Regions from separate parts of the Bacillus sp. V33-4 genome, predicted to be linked through region 2. Evidence: riboswitches for the same ligand, from Rfam matches in the RefSeq annotation. Region 2 holds a riboswitch; each other region holds the start of a gene.
The links. A riboswitch is a leader RNA that binds a small molecule or an ion and turns the genes downstream of it on or off. The one in region 2 is predicted to bind cyclic di-GMP.
Positions count from the first base shown of each region.

Region 1 (7,937 bases), on a different contig from region 2:
TCGATATCTTCCGGATCCGGGTGTCCTGCTTTTTCTAATGGCGGCAAACTGTTTGGAAGCTGTTTTCCTGGCATGAATTTTTTTCTTAATTTTGTAGAATAGAACTCAATTTTATTTGAATTAGGTTTTAAAGCGAGCCATAATGCTGTAACGCCCACACCGAACAACACGTAAGATTTAACCGAACCAGACTGGATCATGTTTCTGTTCCTCCCTGTCGTTTTTTAATAAGTTAACATCTAAGGAGTTTGTTTCTTTAAGGTATCCCGCCTTGTTGAATAATATGTACCCGTTTTTATTACAGGAGAAACACAATCGAAAACTTTTTATTTTTCATTGATGGGTGAAATTGCTGTCACCGCTAAAAAAAGTATCTGTTCACAAGAATGGGAAACATGAGAAAGGTCTACTAGTTTTAATTGTTATCAAAAAGGGGAAAAAGGGTAACCATGGAAGTGACTTTTTTGGGAGGATAAGATATGGACCATACATTCCTGCAGCATAATTGGAAATGGTATCAGCTAAAATACGATGATGCTGATCTGGTGCATGAGATCACCAAAGAATATCAGCCTTGCGATGACTGGATGAAAGGTATTAAAGAAAAAAAGTCAAATTTGTTACAAATCGATGTGACAAAATTAAATAAGGAATTTTTGAGGGGTTCAATTGTTTATCAGCAAAATATTGACGATAAAGAAGACCACCATCTTTTCTACTTTTACATTACAAGAGAATTTTTTATTACAGTAGGCCTCGACTTTGAGATTCTGGAATCAACAAACCTGCCGGCGATGCTTGACCAGATGGAAAGGGCAACTTCCCCTATTGAGGGTTTTTCCATTTTGCTGGCTGATATCTTAAATAACTTTTTAAGAAAAGTCGACGAATTCGAAGTTCGCCTCAGGAAATTAATGTGGAGGATTCAAGAGGAAAACAATATAAGTATATTGGATGATATTTTTGATACCCGACATGAGTTATTAATCAGGAAAAACTTGATGATACCACTTATGGAGGTTGAAATGGGTTTGGAGGAAACCTTTAATGATGAGATTAATAAAAAGCCGGAATATCAGCGCTTAAGTAAAAGGCTGGAAAGAGGACTACGCTTAATAGGTGAGTACCAGCAGGAAATCGACACAATGATCGATCTTGAGGAAGTTGTTTCCACACATAGGGGAAATGAAATTATCAAAACGTTGACTGTATTTACTGTTCTCTTTACACCGCTAATGGCATTGGGAGCGCTATGGGGAATGAATTTTGAATTTATGCCCGAGCTGAAATGGAAATTTGGTTATTTATATGCCATTATTTTAATGGTCATATCGACCGTGGCCATTTATCTTTATTTAAGATTAAAAGGATGGATGGGAGATATATTGACCCCAAAAGAAAAGGACTCATTTTTCAAATAGCATACTTCCAAGCATCCCTGCCGATAACCGGCAGGGATGTTTGTGATAGCTCCCGATCAGATGGCGGAATTTACACACCGTCACCGAGCAGCTATCCATTCATTCGAGCCATCTCTTTCGTATTTAGTTGATCCAGCATGTCCGCAAGAGTCGCTGCATGAATATCAGCCTTCAGTGCTGACGTGAGCTTAACCGTTAAGCCTGCGGACACGACAATTAACTGGCGGTGCTGTTCCTTTAACCATTGAATCGTCTGGAGCATTTCAGGAAGTTTCTCTTCGGCAGGCGGTGTGAACCCCAAGTATTTCAATTTCTTTTTTTGGATAAAAGCGAGCAGTTCTTCCTTTGGAATTGAAAGCCCAAGGTTATAAACTTTCCAGCGATTGATTGTCAGGACATCCGCTACAATTTGCAGCGGCACTGACTGTTCTTCATTTCCAAACGAGGTCAGAACAATGCTCTCCCGAGTATGATCAATTTCAGGCATGAATTGTTCAAGAGCTTTATGCATGATATTTTTTGTTGCTTCCTCGGCAATCCTTAGCTCGGACATGGCAATTTCACCATTTTTATACTGGGTATAAAGCCTAGTGATTGAACTGTAAATAATTTTCGAGTAAATCTCTTCAATCCTCATCCCGTCAATGATCACCTGGAAAATCTCATAGGCCTGCTTGATGTCTCCGTTTTTTAATACTTTTATGTAAGCATCAAAGTTCTTTTCAGGATCATATTCGGACCACTCGACCAAATTGCTGATAGTTATTGAGTAATTTGATGGTAGTTCAATAGGCTCTAGCTGATCAAGCAGTCTAACGACCGGCAATGTTGGAAAGGCCTCTTTTATTAACACAATCTTCGCATGTTTATTGTTTGATAAATTGACAATTGATTCTGCCGGATAGATTTTCAATAATTCGATAAATTGGATTAGACACTCTTTTTCAAACTTGGGAACATCACTGATTAAAAACTGAATAGCCTGCGCAGCATGAAACGGCTCCCTGTAAGGTCTTTTTAAGGTAAGAGCAGAGTAAACATCGACGATCATTAATATTTTCAGCTCCAATGAAAGCAGGTCATTGATTTTCCCCTCCGGATATCCTGAACCATCGATTCGTTCATGGTGGGATTTGGCCAGAACTGCGACCGCTTCGTCAAAGCCAAGGTTTTTTAATATTTTGTAGCCTTCGATTGCATGATTTTGGACGTTCTGGAATTCTTCAATCGTTAGCTTTGTTTCCTTCTGTAAAATATCTCTTGCTACATTAATTTTTCCAATATCATGCAGCAGATAACCGATCGCCAATTCCTCCAGGTTTTTAACTTCCATTTTGCGGGCAAGTAAAGTACCCATAACAAACACGTCGAATGAATGATAATAGCTGTATGAATCCCAGTTTCGCAAAGCGGCCAGCAAGCTCTCAATTTTCTCATCCATTAAAGTAGAGACAAATAAGTCTTCAACAAACATCAAGTCTTCCAATTCATACAATAGCTTTCCGTAACGATGCTCGTTCGCAAAATGCGTTAAGTTGGTAAAAAAGGTTTCTTTTATAAATTGAATTTGAAAGCTGTTTGAAACGGATTTGTTTTCCTGGCCGGAGTCAGTCAATATCTCGCTTTTAATAGCAATCTTTTTTACACCAAGTGACTTCAGCTTCTTAATAAGTTTTTCATTTAACAGAGTATCTTTTTTGATAACCAGTGTACTGTCGTGATAGATATCATCTTCGAGTATATCCCGGCTTATGACTTTGTCGATGTCTTTTAAAATCATTTATTTTCCCTCCAACTATTCACCATGGATTGAAATAAGAACTATTTGGGAGATATCTGCTGCAAAACCTGTTAGGTCGAATTTCTGTTATCCTTATTGATTCTTTGATATTTTCTGGCGACACTCATTGGGCTTCTGCCCAGGTGTTTACCTATCACTTCAAAGGAATGTCCCTTTGAGATGAGACATAACATTTGCTGAATCTCTTTGGTGGTCCACTTTTTGTAAGAAACAAAATTCTCGTTTTTTTTTTCGTTCATCCTCAACCCACTCGGGTTCGGGTAAGATCGCATGTTGATCTATTTTTTGAAAATTGACTTTGGATTTGTATTCGCCGGCCCATTCCCAAAAATCCTCAGGGTTAATAAACGTAAACTTTCTGGTTGTCCTTGTAATTTTCACACTGCTTTTTAAATGATGATTATCAATCCAGTTTTTGACTGTGTTCGGATCAACATGGAGATGCTTGGCCAGTTCATTCATGGTAAGCATCCCGGTATGCGATTTCGTTTGCGAGATTCCCAGCCTCTTCATTTTCGCGACAACTGCCTTTTCGGTCCTCCTTAACTGATTGGCGATTACAGGTACTTTTTTATTTCCGACACTCACCTTTAGATAATCGACTTCCTCTGTAGTCCATCGTTTGTATAACATTTTTCCATGCACCTTACTTTACCTTTACTATTAAGCTGAAAACTTTAAGCTAAGTATTGTACTGTGTATAGGTTCCAGGTGGCCAGGCACGGAGTTCATCATATTGAAAGACTTGCTTCAGTATTTAAAGGAGTGAGGTAAGCAAAGTGTGACTTAAATACTGAAACAATTGTTCAATAGCAAACTTAAATTGGGTGCGCCCGTTAGATTAATGCAGCCGGGAAAGCGCATACTTGCCTTGGCAATCAATGAAAAAACACTGCATAAAACCTATGTGGTACAGGTACAGTACAACCGTTGTTTATCTAGCATGAAAAATATGGTGTTTCACTTCATTAACTTATCGTTCGCCCCCTTGAGCTATAAAAATAAACCTATTCGCATAAACAGGTTTAAGAAACCTAAAGCAGCTGGCTGACCTGGCAATGTTTCCTGCGTTAGTCCCTTTAGCTTTGCGTCACCACTTTTCAGTGATTTTGCCTTTATAGAGGTAATTACGGTTATTATATATGCCATTCTAAACCAATATGTGTGGAAATTCGACAGCATTTTACGCAGAGGAATAGCATATGTGGTAAATAGAAAAATAGTTTACATAGAAAAAAAGTTATTTCTAAAAAATATTAAAAGTGGGAAATTGCTACATTTCTATCGAAAGTCTTTTTGTTTCTTTTAAGAATCGATCTTTTGTAGGACCTTTATCCTATTCGGAAAGAATTTTTTATGCTTTTTTGATATATTAGTAACCGTATTTTTTTAAATGCTAAATTTTAAATTTTCTATTTACTTTCTATTAACCATCTCATAAAAAGGTACAATTTTTCAGCGCTTTTAGATTGGAGCCTTCGATATTCGTACGATTCAACTATTTGGGAACTGTAATCTTGCACGATGTTTTGAACGGGAGAGTATAAAGCGTTAAGCCGTGGCCAAGTCTCCGGAGGTTTCTTTGATAGACCAGTGTTAAACGAACAAGTGAAAGTATATTCTGCAATATAAAAAGGATGCAACAGATCTGAAGGATTTTCATGGTGGAGGCGCAGATAGGAGCTGTAGCTGTAAATGGAAGATAAGGTAAGCTGAAGTTGAAGGTTGGAGGTTGATTATTATGAACTCTGGATTTTGGCAGCTTCGTTTAATGCTTCTATGAACAGAAGCTGAATTTGTAAAAAAAGAAAGCTCCGGATCAAGAAAACAATCCAGTCGGGAGTGCGGCTCTTTACTGGCGGAAGGAAGAGGGGAAATCGTTTTTTAGGACTCATTGTATCATGAAGTCAACTTCTATTTTAACAGATTACAGGGCATAGCGATAGCAGAAAAGTAGTTCGCGACAAAGAAAAAAGGACATACCCGTATTGGCTTTTAATCATGGAGAATGTCCTGTATATTATAATGGTTATTCCGCATCAACGAGCTTTACGAGCAGATGGGCAAGCTTGTGTCTTTCTTCCTCGTTTCCTGCTTTCCAAAGCTCTTGCAGCAGCTTTTCTTCACGGTTTTTCGGTTCTGCATGATCCGCGAAATAATCGCCGAATTTCTTGGTGTGGTAGCAAGCTGAGCATCCGATAAGCCAATCTTTTTTCCAAGATCCAAACGATTTTCAAATAAGCTTTAAAATTTTCAGCAAATAAAAATATGGCAGCAGAGGAAATTTAAGAGCGATTATAATTGTTTTGATCTTTCCTTTAAGAGGTCCCTAATTTCAGAAAGAAGCTCCTCTTGTCTGTCTATGACCAGTTCAGCCGGCTTTTCTTCCTCTTTTCTCTTAAAGCGTTCAATTAGGCGAACCATCATAAAAATTGAAAACGCAATAATCATAAAATTTACAATCGTTTGAATAAATAAGCCGATCTTTATATCTTCTGCTCCGTTCGGCAATGGAAATATCAGTTTTGAAAAATCAATCCCGCCGATAAGCAAACCGACTATTGGCATAATAATATCATTTACAAGAGAAGTAACTATTTTTCCAAAAGCGGTGCCAATAACAACCCCGGTCGCGAGGTCAATGACATTACCTTTTATCGCAAATCTCTTAAATTCGTTCCACAAACAAAACCCTCCCTGAAGACTGTTCAATATAATGCTACTTTACCATAATCGATGTTTAAGATGACATTCCTTATTGTGGATGATAATAGAGCATTTTCTGGCAGAGAAAAGTATCCGTTGACAGGTACGGACTTTTTATCTATATTAACAATGACAATTCAATAATCCCGCACTCAGGCGGGAGAGGTTCATAGCAAACAACCCTCTATAAAAAACTATGGCTTTGATACTTTATAAGCCCGGTTAAAGATGCGGCGGCCTCTCTTACGCGAATGCGGATTCAGATAAGGAGGCTTTTATTTATGCCCGGAAGAAAAAATGAAGAGCTATCAGACATTACCTTGCTTGGAAATCAAGGAACAAAATATTTATTTGACTATGCACCAGAAATACTCGAGTCATTTGACAATAAGCATCCGAACCGTGATTATTTTGTTAAATTTAATTGCCCGGAGTTTACAAGCTTATGTCCAATCACAGGTCAGCCTGACTTCGCAACCATTTATATCAGCTATATACCTGACCAAAAAATGGTCGAAAGCAAATCGTTAAAGCTGTACTTGTTCAGCTTCCGCAATCATGGTGATTTCCATGAAGATTGCATGAACATTATTATGAATGACTTAATCAAGTTAATGGATCCGCGCTATATTGAGGTGTGGGGGAAATTCACGCCAAGAGGCGGCATCTCCATCGACCCTTACACAAACTACGGTAAGCCCGGTACAAAGTATGAGCAAATGGCTGAATACAGGCTGATGAATCATGATCTGTATCCAGAAAAAGTTGATAATCGTTAATATATTAGTCAACCCAAAATTATAAAAATACAAGTTCGAGACCTATTCGCAATCGTGAATAGGTCTCGATTGTTATCAAAACCCCATGCCAATCATGGCATGGGGTTGCGTCATTAATATTTTATCGTAAAAGATTTAAAGCCCTGCAAGTGGCTGCTTTCTGTTTTTTCGATACTGGTCACCCTGGAAAATGGATTGCCTTCCTTGATGCTGTTCGCAAAGAGGACCAGGTCATCCTCGGAACCTTCTGCTAAAATCTCGACCTGATCATCCGGGAGATTTCTTACCCAGCCAGTGATGTGATATGCATTGGCCTTCATTTGTGTGAAATAGCGAAAACCGACACCATGGACCCTTCCGTTAACAATCAGATGATATTGCAGCAAGAACTGTTCCCTCCCCAGAGAAATAAAAACCACTTATTTTTATATTTTTATTATATTCTAATCAGGCAATAAAACATAGTTATGATACGGCAAAAAAAAACAGGCTCCAATAGAGGAGTCTGTTCTTACAGTTATTAAAATGCCCAGCTGCCGTTCCGGAAGACAGGTTCTGTTTTGCCGTCAGCGGAAATTCCGTCAATATCCATTTCAGCTGATCCGACCATAAAGTCAACATGGGTGATGCTCTGGTTTAAACCTTTTTCTTTCAACTGATCTGAAGACATTTTTTTGCCGCCTTCAATACAAAAAGCATAGGCGCTGCCAATTGCAAAATGATTTGAAGCATTTTCATCAAAGAGTGTATTGAAAAACAAAATGTCTGACTGTGAAATCGGTGAATTATGTGGAACGAGAGCAACTTCACCGAGATAGTGTGAGCCTTCGTCCGTTTCAACTAACCGCTTTAGAACTTCTTCACCCTCTTTAGCCTCGACATTGACAATTCGTCCATTTTCGAACGTGATTTTAAATTGGTCAATGATATTGCCGCCATAGCTTAAAGGCTTTGTGCTTGAGACATAACCATTTACACCTTCCCGATATGGTACGGTAAAAACCTCTTCCGTCGGCATATTGGCCATGAATTCAATACCATTTTCATTTGTGCTTCCGGCTCCGACCCAAATATGGTCTTCAGGCAACTCTACGGTTAGATCTGTGCCGGATGCTTTATAATGCAGCTTCTTAAAACGCTTGCTGTTTAAATACTCAACTTTCTCGTTTAAGTTTTTATCATGTTCCTTCCAAGCCTCGACGGGATTGTCAAGATCGCTCCGGGTTGCTT
Region 1 is NZ_PGVC01000010.1:14,872-22,808, reverse strand. Features, by position in the region: gene CVD23_RS04440 (hypothetical protein) at 1-200, opposite strand, end outside; gene CVD23_RS04435 (magnesium transporter CorA family protein) at 480-1,421, shown strand; gene CVD23_RS04430 (HD domain-containing phosphohydrolase) at 1,513-3,201, opposite strand; gene CVD23_RS04425 (helix-turn-helix domain-containing protein) at 3,361-3,855, opposite strand; cyclic di-GMP riboswitch class I at 4,258-4,346, opposite strand; gene CVD23_RS22305 (DUF3243 domain-containing protein) at 5,252-5,335, opposite strand; gene mscL (large-conductance mechanosensitive channel protein MscL) at 5,518-5,907, opposite strand; gene queF (preQ(1) synthase) at 6,210-6,707, shown strand; gene CVD23_RS04405 (acylphosphatase) at 6,821-7,093, opposite strand; gene CVD23_RS04400 (aminopeptidase) at 7,228-7,937, opposite strand, start outside.
Region 1: another riboswitch for cyclic di-GMP. It lies ahead of CVD23_RS04425 (helix-turn-helix domain-containing protein); the one in region 2 lies ahead of CVD23_RS11995 (DUF5667 domain-containing protein).

Region 2 (7,937 bases):
TTCAGCTAAACTTGGTTTTTGTAGTTGACTTTAAGTTAGACTCTCCAGAAAAAGACAGTGCGCATAAACGAGACTGGGGGAAAAAGCTATCATGATCAAAATAAGAGTGGAAAATTTCAATCCACTCTTAAAACAAGCTCTTATCGTTTCCTGTTTGTCAAAACCTTTTTAAGAGATTGGTTGACTTGATCAATGTCAAACGCCTCCGGATCAATAGGTCCATACCATTCGCGCAGCTCCTCCATGTATTCCTTTTCCTCTTGATCAAGTTGCCGGTCCCCCTGATCTTGAAAAGCTTGTAACAGAGCTGAATAACCGTAAATACCTCCAACGTCTTCCGGTGGGCATGCGCGTTTTCCTTTTAGGCAGACAGGGTATTTAAGCTTTTCAGATACTTGCTCGATCTTTTCTACTGTCACCATATGCTCCCAGTCATCTCCGAAATCATAGGTGTAGAGGAATTCATCCTTTTCTGTTCGGATCCAGTCTCCCAGCTTTTCTTTCCGTGAATCAGTTGTTTCCCTCATTTTAGGAAGGAAAAACCCAGTCTCTAATTCATCTTCGGGAAGCTCAATCAAAACATCATTATATTCAAAACTGTATAAATGATAGTTTTCCCAGCCCATTAATACTTGAATCACTTCATGCAGCTGGTGGAAGGTTAACTCGCTATGCACTTCGATCCTTCTCCAAATAGGCGGCCGGATACCTTTTAGTGATACTTTCAATTGGTACGTCATTATAGGTTTTGCTTTTCGCACAGAACTTTTTGGTTTTTTTGTTCCTGTTCTTATATTTTTGATCTGATAATCCAACAATTCACCCACTTCTGCTTTAACGGTAGTTAATAAAAATTTTTTTATTTCGCCAATTTCCCCCTCAAATTTCGACATGGAATCGTATAGAATATTAGAAAAGTTGATAAAGGCAAAACCATTGAAAAATGGCGACGCAAAGCTAGAGGGACTAACGGGGTAAAACCTATGTCAGCCAGCTGCCAGACCAGTGCGGACGAAGATAATAGCTTTTTCATCTTTTCTTATTTTTTATAAGGAGAGAAGTTAAATGAACAGAAATATCAAGCGGCTCATTTCGGGCGGAGTTTTCATGGGAGGCCTATTGTTTAGTACTGCGGCTTATGCAGAGGGAGACACAGCGCCAGCTGATGATACAGTAAACGCACCATTTTCCCAAGTTGCAGCAGGTACCACACCGGACAATAGTTTTACTTATTTCTTTGATAAGCTGTCTGAAGATTTGCAGTTATTTTTTGCGTTTAATGATGTAAAGGAAACCGAATTATTGCTTCAATTTTCTCAGGAGCGGCTTTCGGAATTAGCTGAAATAGCCGAGACAGATCAAGATCAATATATTACGAACTTAATTGATGAATACTTAGTTTCCTTGCAGGAAGCGGGCGATAAGGTTGCGCAGATTGTATTGGATTCGGATCTGAACGGAGAGGTAAAGGATCAGTTAACAAGTGAGTTGGAGCAAACTGCTGCACTCGATATCCCTGGCGAAGACTTATTAGCAGACAATAAATTAGAGGAATTGAATTCTACTAAAAAAGAAGCTTTTATAGTAGCGAGCGTGGTTAAGGAATTAAATACAGAAAAGGTAAAAGCACTACGTGCAGAAGGCCTGGGATTTGGACAAATTGTAAAAGTTCTTGCTCTATCTGAGGAAAGCGAAAAAACAGAAGCAGAAATTGTTGATTTATTAAAGAATAAAAATATGGGCTTTGGGCAAATAGCAAAAGAGTTAAATATAGACCTGGGCAAACTGGTTGGTAAAGTGATTAATCAAAAAGAAGATCTAATCGAAGAGGCGATAGAACAAGCGAAAAAATCAAACGATACAGCCACGGTAGAAAGATTGGAAAAATCACTGAAAGATATTAAGAAACAGAAGGTTGAATTTGAAATAGTTAAGGAATATGCGGAAATAGAGCAGGAAGCATCAGAGAAGCTTGCCAAAATTCAAGAAAAGCTCGCAACGGGTGAAATCACCAAGGCGGAAGCTGATAAAAAAATTAAAAAAATTCAGGAAAAAGTTGCAAAGGAACTGAAAGAATTACAAGAAGACGCAGATGAAGAACTGGCAGAACAGAATGAAGAAGGAAATTCCAACGACAGGGAAGAAGAAGATAACGAAGGGCAATACGACGATGATGAAGAGCAAAATGATTCAAATAATATAGCTGAGAACACAGAAAATAATAAAAAACAAGCAGAGCAAACTGCTTCAAAACAAAAGGAATTAGAAAAGGGTAAAAAAGAACAGGAACAAGCGGCCAGGGAAGCAGCTGAACAGGAACGTGAAAGACAAGAAGAACTGGCAGAGCAGCAGCGGGAAAAAGAGGAACAAGCTCGCAAGCAACAAGCAGAGCAAGAAAAAAAGCAAAGAGAACAAGCAGAACAAACTCGCAAACAACAAGAAAAATTAGCAAAACAGCAAGTAGAACAAGCTCGTAAACAACAAGAACAATTAGCGAAAGAACAAGCTGAAAAGCAATATAAAGACCAACAAAACCAAAATAAAAACGAAAACGGGGAAGAAGGAGAACATTCAGAAGACGGAGAAAATTAAGGTCAAAGGAGCCACGCCGCTGGCTCCTTCTATTTGTATTTTCTTATGAATTCTTTTCGGGAAAATTAAAAGCACTTTTAAAAAGCTTCTTTACCCCTTTAAACTTTAAAAGTATGATTATCTAGTAGGCATTCGGGGGTGGTCAGTTGCAAGATTCAGAGCTTGGTATATTAATTTCAGCAGCGGTAAACGGGAACGAAATAGATAGAGAAACAATCATTCGCCATTACCGACCATATATCATTAATACGGCCGGCCATATTACCGGTCGTTATATTAACTGGAGCGAAGAAGAGGCGAGTGTCAGCTTACTGGCTTTTAATCGTGCAATTGATACATATAACAGCCAGCGAGGCAGAAGCTTCTTAAATTATGCCTATCTTCTTATCAAAAGAGATCTGATCGATTTTTTTCGAAAAGAACAAAAGGCAGATCGTCTCAATCAAGATGAAGAATGTGAGGAAAAGCAATCTCTTAAATCTTACCAGCAAACTTTACAGGAAAAAGAACTGATTGAGGAAATTTTGGAGTTTAAGAAGAGCTTAAACGAATTCGATATTCTTTTTGAAGAGCTGGAGCACTATGCTCCAAAACATAAAGATTCAAGGGATAAAATGATTTTAATGGCACACCAGTTTGTCGGCTTTCCTGAATTGGTGGAGGATTTTTTGAAGAAAAAACGCCTGCCTGCGACACTCTTTAGCAAAAAAACGGGCTATTCTATTAAAACGGTCGAAAGGCACCGAAAATATTTAATCACGTTAATCATACTAAGGCTGCATCCGGAATGGCGCCAGTTGACTCAATATATCAGCATTCCAGCGGGAGATGAACAATTATGCTGAACAATACAATCTATCAGGGAATTGTTATAGAGGTGAACCAGGAATATGTGGTGATAATGTGCGAGGGCGGTATTTTTAAAAATATTCCCTGGCCTGAAGATGGTGTGCCTCGGATTGGCCAGCTTTACACCTATTCTGAAAAAAGCACCAGTCGGTTCCGGCCAATTAAATATTTATCACTTGCTGCAATTTTGGTGCTCTCTGTAATCGGTTATTTTCTTTTCAATTCGCAGACTCAACAAGATTCGTATGTAGTCGCAATTGATATTAACCCTTCCGTTGAAGTTCATATCGATAAGCAGTTGAATATACTGAAAGTTATTCCTGTAAATGATGATGGACAGGAAGTAATTAAATCGATCTCAACAGAAGATGAAAATTTATATACATTTATTGATGAATTTATCCGCCATACTGTCAAAAAGAAATATTTGAAAACGGATAAAAAAGGGCTGGTAGCAGTTACGGTTGTGCCGCTTAGAGGAAATTTGGATGAACTGGATGATGATATCCAAAGTGCTTTGACGGTCTCACTTAATGATAATAAGGTCGATGCCGAGGTGTTTATCAAAAAAGAAAATAAAAACACTCTAGATAAAGCCCACAAAGCAAGTCTGTCAATAAATAAATATGTAAGCTATAAGGATCTAATAGACAAAGGCCACAACATCAGTAAAGAAACGATTCGCAGCCGATCAATTGCGGAATTAAAGGAGCTTGGGCAACAACCACGGCAATCCGTTCAGGGGAATAATCATTTAGAAAAGATTAAACCCAACGATAATAAAGCTAAGGTTGAGCACGATGATTTACCTAAAGAAGAATCTTCACCTACTGGAAGTCGTACTCCAGATGTTGGTTCAAACAATAAGTCGGTTCCGAAGGCTGTAAAAAAAGAAGAGATCAATAACAGCAACAATACTTCAAAGGTTGAAATAATTGATAAAGATCAAGAAAATAAACAACCAGCAGGAAACCAAAATCAAGATAATGAACAACAAAATGGGCGAAAACCAGTTCCTGATAACAGTAGTATAAAGGAAGAAGATCAGAATGAGATAGAAAGGGATGATCAAGCACCAGCAGAGAACGAAAATTTCAAGCCTCCTGCAAATGACGATCATCAAGAGCAGGAACAACAAGAAACAGTAGATGGGATGGAGGAAGATGATGCCGATCAAAATGACGAAGAACATGTTCGTGAGAGCAGATATTTAAATTCAGAGAATCCTGAAAAAGATTGGACACAATAAGCCAGAAAAGCACCCTCGCAGGTGCTTTTCTGATTTTAAAATAATAGTAGTGTAACTAACGCTTATTCCATAAAAACAAAATTCGTAAGTATATTCTGTCCGTATTCATTAGTATAATACTCTATTTCAGCATTAGTTCCTGCTGTAATAGTTTCGAAATTCACATTGGATTGGTAATCTTCAATTCTTAAAGCCAGTGGTGTGCCTTCAGGTGTTATTACTTCTATTGAAGCCTGATCAATTTGACCTGAAAACTCTACCTGGTGTTTGTTACTCTCAGTATTAACATTTTCCTCAGAGGTTTGATTATCCACAACTTTATTTTCTTCAGCTGTCTTTGTTTCTTCATTTGATTCTTCGACGACTTCATTTTCTTGATTAGGAGTTTCTGTTGATTCTGCTACACCATCATTATTACCTGATGTTGAATCGTTATTAACCGCTGTTCCACATGCTGCCATTAGGAGAACAACCATCAACAAAGTTAAGAAATTAAGTTTTTTCAATTTAATCACCACCCTATGAGTCGAAATATACATCATTATGTAGAAATTGTCGAGTCCCACAATAAAGGTAAAATTTAACATAATTAAATTAATTTTTTTGCATGTGAAAGTAGTTTTTTTATAATTTCATAATAATTTATTGTTCAAACAAAGTGATTCTAGTATTTATGGATTAAACTGCTTTAGTTAGTCCCCTTCAACCGTTCATATTTCTTCACAACAGAGCTGGGTGTCCGTTTCAGCTTCTCAGAAATGGTTTGCATACTCAGCCCAGCTTGGGCCCATTCTAAAAGCTGCTTTTCCTCTAAAATGGTCCATGGACAATAGTTCCGGGCCTTTTTGTATTTGCGTTCCTCCTTGACCCAATCGGGTTCAGGGGGAAGGGAATAAGGCTGCATCTTTGAAAAATCAATTTTTTCTTTATTATGGGCAGCCCATTTCCAAAATTCCTCGACGTCAATGAATGTGAATTTCTTTTTATATCGGGTAATCTTCTCTTTGTATGGCAGGCCATGCCGGGCAAGCCATCCTATAACTGTGTTTCTGTCTACCTGCAAAATTTTCGCCAGCTCACCGGCGGTAATGTTTCCGGTGCTCGTTTTTGTGTTGGATGTACCCATTTTCCGGATCAGCGTCATTTCCAATGACTTTGGTGACCGGCCCAATTGTTTCGCGATTTCTGATAATGGCCGTTTTCCCAGATTTTCTTTTATAAAAACCAATTCATCTTCTGTATAGATCATAAATTATTCAAAAAATCCTTTCTCCATAAAGTGGCAGGCACCGGAATCCGGCGCCTGCCATGTTGTCTGCTTGCAATTATATAACTGCTAAACTTTGAAACGGCTGATGAGCTCCTGTAAATTCACCGCCATATCTGACATTGAGCTTGCAGATGAAGAGATTTCCTCCATTGCCGCCAGCTGCTGCTCTGTTGCTGCTGCAACCGTTTGTGCATGCAGGGAAGAATCCCTTGAGACAGACGTTACACTCGTTACTGTAGCTGAAACTTCCTGTGCTCCGGCTGACATTTGCTCCGCGGATGCAGCCATTTCATCAATTTGCCCGCCCATGTCTTCCATCGAACCGATAATTTCTTTAAACGCATTTTCAGTTTTTTGGACTATACCCAGGCCTTCTTTTACTTCTGACTTGACTTGGGTGATCGATTCGTTTGAACGCGTCATATCTGTTTGGATTTCTTTAATCATTTCCGAAATTTGCGCTGAAGACTTCTGGGATTGTTCCGCAAGCTTACGAACTTCATCGGCAACAACTGCAAACCCTTTACCATGCTCTCCGGCGCGTGCTGCTTCAATCGCCGCATTCAATGCAAGCAAGTTAGTCTGATTGGCGATATCGGAAATGGTTTTTGTGATTTCACCGATTTCCTGTGATCGTTTATCCAGAAGTTGAATGACCTCGCCACTTTGATTAACGGAACGATCAATAGCATGGATTTGCTCGACGGTGTCGCCTACATATTCTCCGCCTTGTTTCGCCTGTTCTGAGGCCTTTAAGCCAGCTTCTGCGATCGATGAGGACGCTTCCGCAATCAACTGGATGGCGCCTGTAACCTCTTCCAAGGATTTTGACGTTTCTTCAAGGCTTGCCGTTGTATCTTCTGCACCGCTCGAAACCTGTTGAATTGCGGCTGTAATCTCTTTTGTCGCACGGCCTGTTTCCTCCGCTCCTGCTGTGAGCTCTTCGGAAGAAGCGGCAACCTGCTCGGATGTTTGCAGTACCTGGTTAATCATATGCCGTAAATTGTCTTTCATTTGATTGTAGCTGGCGGTCAGTTTGCTGATTTCGTCGCCTGCATCATCATCGACATTTGAAGTAAAATCTCCGCTGCCGGCTTGCTCCATCGCAATTGTGATTTTATCGAGCCTATTTCTTAGTCTTTTTGTAAATAAGACAACAATGAAAAATGCCAGAGGTAAAATAATTGCCAAAGCAATTGCGAATATTATGTAAAAACTGCGCAATGTTTCATCAATAACACTTTGCGAAGCTCCCACATAGAAGATACCGACAGCTTCTCCGCTGCCGTCTTTAATCGGCATATAAGCAGTTTGATAGAAGTTTCCGGCAACCTCAGCTTCACCGTAAAAATTCTTTCCATCTTTTATTACATTGTTGGCTACTTCAGATGATACAGCGGTTCCGACTGCCCGTTTTCCCTCATTCATGACATTTGTTGAAATTCTAGTGTCACCCTGGAAAATGGTGACCGTATCACCTGTGTACTCTCCAATTTCATCGACAATTTCAAAGTTGTCATTCAAGACGACTTTACCTTTTTGAAGCTTTCCGTTTTTAATTGTCCAGTCACCCGGGTATTTTTCATCTATATAGCTTGAGGCAAGGTTTAGGTCGCTTTTCGCTTTTTCAACAGCAACCTTTTTAATTCCTTCCGTTACCTCACGGGAAACAACTGTCCCGATCACGGCTGAAAACAGTACAACAATGCTTAGTACAATTAAATTAATCTTTGTTCCCAGCTTTAAATTCATTTTCATTAACTTCCCCTTGTTCATAAACTACCTCTCTCCCTAAGTCCACTTGTATTGTAATCGATTTCTAATCCATGCTCACTGAAATCTGTTCCTTAAAAGCATCCAATACCATAGGCTTTGCAATATAATACCCCTGCAGCAGTGGCACCCCCAGATTTCTGGCCACTAACAGGTCCTCTGCAGTCTCAACTCCTTCCAGAACCAACACGTTTTTTCTATTCA
Region 2 is NZ_PGVC01000030.1:23,409-31,345, reverse strand. Features, by position in the region: gene CVD23_RS12000 (plasmid pRiA4b ORF-3 family protein) at 141-740, opposite strand; cyclic di-GMP riboswitch class I at 917-1,002, shown strand; gene CVD23_RS11995 (DUF5667 domain-containing protein) at 1,066-2,592, shown strand; gene CVD23_RS11990 (sigma-70 family RNA polymerase sigma factor) at 2,739-3,437, shown strand; gene CVD23_RS11985 (anti-sigma-I factor RsgI family protein) at 3,431-4,690, shown strand; gene CVD23_RS11980 (hypothetical protein) at 4,753-5,196, opposite strand; gene CVD23_RS11975 (helix-turn-helix domain-containing protein) at 5,379-5,939, opposite strand; gene CVD23_RS22990 (methyl-accepting chemotaxis protein) at 6,027-7,736, opposite strand; gene CVD23_RS11965 (EAL domain-containing protein) at 7,780-7,937, opposite strand, start outside.

Region 3 (7,937 bases), on a different contig from region 2:
TTATATCAAAGCTATAATGCGTTATTTTTAATATTAAAGGGGCAGTTTAAGAAAGCGGATGAGGCATTCGACCAGCTGCTTACAGATAAGAATTCTGAGTCTGCTACAGGTGAACTTATATACCATCGGGCGCTCGTAAAAAGCTCGCTTAAGCAATCCAGCTTTGCGATCCATTACGGCAAACACGCATTACAATTATTCATGAATCAGCATAATTTTAAAAGAATTCTTCATTCATTAATGTTGCTTGGCATCAACTATACGAATTCGAAAATATATGATGAGGCGTTAAGTTGCTTTAAGCATCTGATTCGGAATGCAGAAATGTTGAATGACCAGCATCTTCTTTCGCAAATCTATCATAATATGGGGTTTCTTCAGTGGAAAATGGGTAATCTGGAGCAAGCCTTAAAATATTATAACAAAAGCTTGGCTCTACAGAGTAAACAATCGAGTCAATACTTGATCACATTGTATTCTGTCGGAGAAATCTATTATTCTTTACTAGACATGGAGCAAGCACACTTAACTTTCGATGAACTATCGCAACTGTCGGCCCAATTGAGCATAAAAAAGTATCAAATATTGGCGCGATATTATTTAACTGCTATTGATTCGAAGGAAAAATCGATTGAATATTTAGAAACTAAGGTGATTCCATACCTAGAACAGAACAGTGAGTATATGGATGATGTGAGCCATTTTTACCACCTGCTTTCATTGCATTACCGGGAAATCGGCATGCATAAAAAGGCAGTTAAATATTTAGAAAAAACCAGTTAAGGGGGAAAAATTAATGAGAAAATTGTTGGGTACTTTTTGTTCTGTTGGATTATTTGCTTTGCTGAGTCTAGGTGTAATCAGTTTAGGTGAAACGCAGCTTTCACATGCAGCTACTGAAGAACCGTCAGGACCGCCAATTCAGCCGCCTGCTATGAAGTGATATTGGCGTGCCGAAAAAAACAGCCTGAAGCGAAATGCTTCAAGGCTGTTTTTTTGTTTAAGGTTGTTTTTTTTAAAAGTAAACTAGTAAAATATGACTAAATTTGTGCGAAAATGTAAGAAATTTGCCGAAAAAGATTGAAAAAACGCACAATTGGTTTTAGTATAAAAGTAACGAAATGTTAAAGGCAAACTTATTGAAAAATAAGGACGCAAAGCCGCGAGTCTAAGGCGTAAGCTATGATAGTCGGGTTGCCAAAAAGGAACGGGTATTGCTGCTGCTGTTAAAGGTTTGTCTCCTTTAATATAAAGCATCCACCATCTTTTTTGGATGGTTTTTTTTGTTCGCCATTTTCGTGGCGGTAAATGAGAGGGAAGGCGGAGATGAAGTTGACTGTTTTGTTTGGTACGGTCGAATATTTTGAAAGAGAACTACTTGAATACACAGCGGTTATAAGCCTGAAAGAAATGGGCAAGGACTATATTTCTGCGGCCTATTCAAGATTGGAAGACGAGCTTTTAAACGATTTTATCTGTGATGATAAGGTGAAGGTAGAATGTCTGCGGAATTTGTCGGTGGCAAAGGATAGATTGGAAGACAAAATTTTTGAAACGCCGATCGGGAAGATTGTGTGAGCATTTGGCGCACCGTACGACTATCACCCAAAGAAGACTGCAATCCACTTACGATGGAACAGTCTTCTTTTGTTTTCTATTAATGGCTGGATATAACATTAAGCAGTTGAACGTACGATTAGCTTGTAAGGAAGTTCGACCTTTTCCACTTTATTGTCGTTGTCAGCAATTAATGAGAAAGCGAGGTTAAAAGCGTTTTGTCCTAGCAAAACACTGTGATGCTCAATTGTAGTAATATCAAGTACTTTTGAAATTGGGTGGTTATCGAAACCAATAACAGCTAGATCCTCCGGCACTCTAATTCCGTGTTTCCGCGCTTCGGTTACAATCCCTGCTGCAACCTGGTCACAGGCGACCAGCAATGCAGTAGGCCGGTCCTTCATGTGAAGAAGCTCATGCACGACCCTTATGCCATCTTCTATAAAGATGCATTGGTCAAACATCCAATCATTGTGAATGCTCGCTCCGATTTCTCCTAACGCATCCAGATAGGCTTTTTTTCGCTGGCGGCTGTTGAAGCTGTGCCCTCTTGCGATGCAGTAGCCAATCTTGCGATGGCCTTTCGAAATAAGATGGTCCATTCCAAGTTTAAAGCCTCCATAATGATCTATAAACACAGAAGAAATAGCGGCTCCGCGCGTATCTTCGCAGGCTACGATCGGGCCAAATTGCGAAAACGGTTCAATTTCGTCCCAACTGCTCGTTTTTGAGCAAATGATAACCCCATCAATTTGCTTCATTTTTAACAGTTGCAAAAATTTAAGCTCCTCTTCAGCCTTGTAATCTGTCTGGCACATAATAAACCGGTAATTATGCTCAAGTGCTGCACTGGCAATCCCCTGGACGATATCACCAAAGTGGGGATGGTTAATAAAAGGAAGAATCACGCCAACCGTATAACTTTTCCCTTTTGCCAGATTTACTGCGTTCAGATTTTGGATATAATCAAGCTTTTTAATTGCGTCCAAAACAGTTTTCCGCTTATCTTCCTTCACGTACGGGTGATTATTCAAGACGCGGGAAACCGTCGTAACTGATACACCGGCGATTTTTGCCACTTCCTTGATATTGGCCACTTCCGGTCCTCCTCTTGAAATTTTTCCATTAAGATCACTTTAAATGTATCATAAACACTTATAAAGCAGGAACCATTCTTGCCTTAAGTCCCTGCAGTTGATAAAACTTTTGTACTATAAAAGATAACCCGTTCGATGAATAGTAAAGATGGTCAGTCTTTGCCATAATGAACACCAACAAAATCCTTTAGGGGATTTGGCCCAGCATTGGTCAGCGGCTCTGCCATTCGACCAGTCTGGGTTTTTTAATTTGTGTTTTATTGCTGATATCGATAGAATCAATTTAACAGAATATTCATGATAAAGGGGGTGTCGGTGTGAGTAGCCTGGCACTTTTTGAAAAAAGGGAAAGTTATTCGAAGCTGTTTCTTTCGGCCATTTCGCTTCTTGGCTGGGTAACCGTTCTTTGCCAGTTGTTTTATTTTGATCGACCAACAGATTTGGTTCCTATGCTGCTGCTGATTGTATTTTTATTCATAAGCGAATACTATCCAATGCCTGTTTGGAGAGGCTTTACCGCAATTACCTTCCCGCTCGTTTACGTGCTTTACCTGCTCTATGGACTTCCATACACACTTGTCATCTACGCTGTTGTTGTGCTGTCAGTGAATATCCTGCAGCGCCGCCCTTTAAGAATCATTTTTTTTAATCCCGCCCAGCTTGTTGTCAGCTTATTTTTAGCGGAACAACTTTGGTCGTTCCTCAGCGTTTTTTTACCAAGTGGAATTGAATCAAATACTCTTTTAGGAATCATTGAATATTGCACTTTATTAATCTTGTTTTTTATTATTAATAACACGATTGTCGATTTCGTTCTGATGATTCGTCCGCAGCCATATCCGCTCAAGGATTGGAATCAAAAAATGGTCACAGAGCTAATCAGTATCACGCTCTCGTTAGCCTATGGACTGCTTTTGTATTTGCTTGGCAGCCAAAACCGCGGCGAAATTGATTTCTTTTCTTATTTTTTCTTTTTTTCACCATTGGTGGGCATTGCCCTGTTAAGCTCGACGATCGTAAGGCTCAAAAAAGAAAAACGGCGGATGAAGGCACTCTTTTCAATCACAACAGAGTTAAATCAACACCTGCCCGCAAAAGAATGGTTGTTAACGTTAAAAAACAGTTTTAATGACTTCATTAATGTTGAAGCCAGCCTTCTTTGGATTAAAGAGAATGGAGTGTGGAAACGGGAAATCGAGGACGGGAGAGTAAATGGTAATCTGGAATTGTCCCCAGAAATGATTGTCGGGTTTGAGGAGATAAAAAAACCGCTGATTTACGCCAATCGCAAAAAGCAGGCCGGAATAGCGGATTCGTTTTTCGATCGGGATATTAAAGCGCTCATGTACTCCCCGCTCGTTGTCGAAAATGAAACAGTCGGCATGTTTATCGTTGGCAAGAGCAGGACGAAAAGCTTCGAGGATGACGATGTTCAATCGATTGCGACGCTGTCCAATCAGCTTGCTGTTATAATGAAGACAAGAATGCTTTTTTCTGAAAAAGAAAAACGGATTGTTCTCGAGGAACGCAACCGGATCGCCCGCGATATTCACGATGGGTTGGCACAAACACTTGCCGGAGCTGTCATGAAGCTCGAAACAGCCGAAAAAAAATTCGACAAGAACCCTGATGAGACAAAAAGATTAATAACAGCCAGCGTGATGAGGCTGCGCCAAAGTTTAAAGGAAGTTCGCGAATCGATTTATGCTTTGCGGCCTTATCCTACTGAGCGGGTCGGGCTTGTCACCGCGATCACGAGAAAGATTGCAGCTGTCCAGCAGGAGCATGGGCAGAATATCCAGTTTGAAATTAGGGGCAAAGAACTGGAGCTCAGCCCGATGGTAGAAAAAGTATTGTTTGATACGTTTCAGGAAAGCCTGCAAAATAGCATAAAGCATGCAAGGGCTTCAGGTATCGAGATTTTATTGAGCTATCAAACAGAGCATATTTTACTGAAAATAGAAGATGACGGCAACGGTTTTTCGCTTTTCCAGGCAATGCTTAAAGCCCGAAACCAACCGCATTTTGGCATTTTGCACATGAACGATGCCGCGGATAAAATCAATGCTTCGCTTCAAATAGACAGCAAGGAAGGAGAGGGGACAGAGGTTACACTTATAGTACCAAAAATGGGGTTTGAAGGGGGAGATTCAGTTGATAAGGCTCATGCTAGTGGATGACCATGCTGTGTTAAGAGACGGACTCCGCAACATTTTAGGGATGGAAGACGATATAGAAGTAGTCGGCGAAGCGATTTCCGGGGATGATGCTCTGCAAAAAATTGGCATCATCAAGCCGGATATCGTTGTAATGGATATCAACATGCCAAACAAAAATGGGGTCGAAGTAACTGCGATTATTAAAAAACAATATCCCAATATCAAAGTTTTGGTTTTGACGATGCATAGCCATGACGAGTTTTTCATGTCTGCCATCCGTGAAGGAGCCGACGGCTATTTGTTAAAAGATGCACCATCCGATCAAGTTGTCGCGGCAATCCGCACTGTGGCGAAGGGGGAGTCAGTCATTCACCCGTCAATGACAAAAAAGCTGCTTTCCTTTCACCAGCAAAAGCAAACTGAAACAGAAAATTCCAGCTTAACGGAAAGAGAGAAGGAAGTTCTTCTTTGTCTTGTCGAAGGCTTAAGCAATAAAGAAATTGCACAGCGGCTGTTTATCAGCGACAAAACAGTTAAAATTCATGTCAGCAAGATTTTCAAGAAGTTAAATGTGAAAAGCCGGTCCCAGGTAGTTATTTACGCGGTCCAGAACCAGCTTGTGCCAATGCCGCCGGGCTCCTGAATTTACCAGGGGCCCTTTTTTATTGGCTTTTTAGAAATATCATCAACTTCGCTACTTTTATCATCGACTTCGCTACTTTTATCATCGACTTTGTTAATTTTATCATCAACTTGGCACCATTTATCGTCAACTTGGCACCATTTCGTCAACTTGGCACCATTTATCGTCAACCTCTTCCCTGTTATCGTCAACTTTGGATTTATCATCAACTTCGCACCATTTATCATCAACTTTGTCCCCGTTATCATCAACTTTTCTGCTGCTATCATCAACTTTTAAAATCGATCACCAACTCCCAATCTAAACATGCCCTACTACTTTAGTAGTAAGTAAGTTAATACTACAGGGCAACGAATTTACCCCTTCTGCAGAATAGTGAAGCGGCTTCGCACATGAGATAATTTTTAAAAGCTTAAAATTCAAACTGGGAGTGAAATGGATGAAAATTAGAGCAGCCTTAATATCATTTCTTTTGTTTGTGGCAGTTATTTTCGGAGCAATGATCCCGGGAACTTCCTCAAAAGCAACTGAATTAAACTCGGCTAAACTAGATTCCAGCATAACGGAGGCTCTATCCAATGCGACTGGGCCCATTGAAGTGATCGTGACCTTTAAGGGGACGAGTGGACCAACTGCGAGCCAGCTTGATTTTTTAAAAAATGCAGGGGTTACGAAAGGGATAGCTTTCAAGAGCCTGCCGATCGCCGGTGTTCTCGCGACAAAAGGGCAGATTGAACAGCTTGCCGAAAGCGATCAGGTTCTATCGATCTATTATAATAAAAAACTGGCATATGAAAATGCGGCAGCAACCGATTTAACCGGGGTAGATAAGGTTCGCACAGATGAAAAGATGAGAAAGCTAAACGGCGGGCTGCCTGTTTCCGGTAAAGGCATCGGAGTTGTCATCAATGATAGCGGGGTTGATGGCCTCCATAAAGATATTCAATTTGGTGATCATCTTGTCCAGAATGTATTAGGTTCAACGAATCTCCATGCGGTTGATACGTTATTGCCGATTACGTATGTAGAAAACGTTCCTTCCACTGATCACAATTCCGGGCATGGAACACATGTTGCCGGCATTGTTGGCGGAACTGGTGCAATGTCAGGCGGCAAGTATGAAGGAGTTGCACCCGGCGCAAACCTAATTGGCTATGGCTCAGGTGCCGGTCTGGCGATGCTCGATACGATTGGCGGCTTTGACTATGCCCTTACACACCAGCAGGAATACAATATTCGCGTCATTACAAATTCATGGGGAGATACAGGAGATGCGGGTACCGATTTCGATCCGAATCATCCAATTAACGTAGCAACAAAAAGGTTGTATGACCGCGGGATTGTCACAGTATTTTCCGCCGGAAACTCGGGTCCCGAACAAAAAACAATCTCGGGAAATTATAAAAAAGCCCCATGGATTGTCGCGGTGGCAGCCGGTACTAAATCAGGAACGTTGGCTGATTTTTCGTCGCGAGGTGAAAAAGGAAATGGCGGAACAGTCACAGTTGATGGGGAAACGTGGACTTGGGAAGACCGTCCGACGATTACCGCTCCTGGTGTTGACATTATTTCGACCAGGGTAATTTCGCCAATAGCATCACTTGGCGCCACAGACGATGTGCAGTATATTGAGCCTGCTTACATTCCATATTATACGACGATGAGCGGAACTTCGATGGCGGCCCCGCATGCGGCCGGAATTATCGCTTTAATGCTTGACGCCAACCCGCTCCTGTCTGCAAAAGAAGTGAAGGATATTCTGCAAAAAACAGCAACTCCTATGGAAGGGTATCAGAACTGGGAAGTTGGAGCAGGGTATATTAATGCTTATAAAGCAGTGCAAGCTTCTTTTAGCATAAAATAATCTGATCAAAGTGCCTTCGATACCGAATTCGGTATTAAGGCGCTTTGCTTGTAATATGACCATCCGGGGCACTATACCTCGTAACTATCGGTCTATAACTTTTGTACGATAGGAGAATACTCCTTCCGGGTTTCAATTTTATAACCTTTGTGGAATATTCACTTTGACACCCTTTAATAGATAATAGACTTATAATTATTTATTTTTAAAAATGAGAGGAGAACGAAAATGAAACGATGGTTACTTGTCTTGTTTGCGTTAATTCTATTCTTTCCCGCGTTTGCCAGTCAAAATAGGGCAGTTCAAGCAAATACCGAAAGCCAGGCAGTTCTTGACCCGCTTCTTGAAAAAGCAATGGAAACCGAAAGCAGCCTGCAGGTCATTGTCAGCTTTGATGGGGATGGGGCACCAACATCATCGCAGCTTAACCTTTTGAAGGGACTTGGAATTGACACAGGTATCACAATGAAGTCGCTGCCGATCGCTGGTGTTGTCGCAACAAGAGATCAGATCGAAAAATTGGCAACGCACGATGAAGTCCGTTCCATTTATTTAAATAAGAAACTCACTTATTTTAACGAAGAAGCTACGGATGTCACCGGTGTGGATAAAGTCCG
Region 3 is NZ_PGVC01000010.1:38,945-46,881, reverse strand. Features, by position in the region: gene CVD23_RS04555 (helix-turn-helix transcriptional regulator) at 1-783, shown strand, start outside; gene CVD23_RS21805 (hypothetical protein) at 797-943, shown strand; cyclic di-GMP riboswitch class I at 1,120-1,202, shown strand; gene CVD23_RS04550 (hypothetical protein) at 1,327-1,578, shown strand; gene CVD23_RS04545 (LacI family DNA-binding transcriptional regulator) at 1,677-2,654, opposite strand; gene CVD23_RS04540 (GAF domain-containing sensor histidine kinase) at 2,972-4,834, shown strand; gene CVD23_RS04535 (response regulator) at 4,809-5,456, shown strand; gene CVD23_RS04530 (hypothetical protein) at 5,459-5,683, opposite strand; gene CVD23_RS04525 (S8 family serine peptidase) at 5,896-7,320, shown strand; gene CVD23_RS04520 (S8 family serine peptidase) at 7,549-7,937, shown strand, end outside.
Region 3: another riboswitch for cyclic di-GMP. It lies ahead of CVD23_RS04550 (hypothetical protein); the one in region 2 lies ahead of CVD23_RS11995 (DUF5667 domain-containing protein).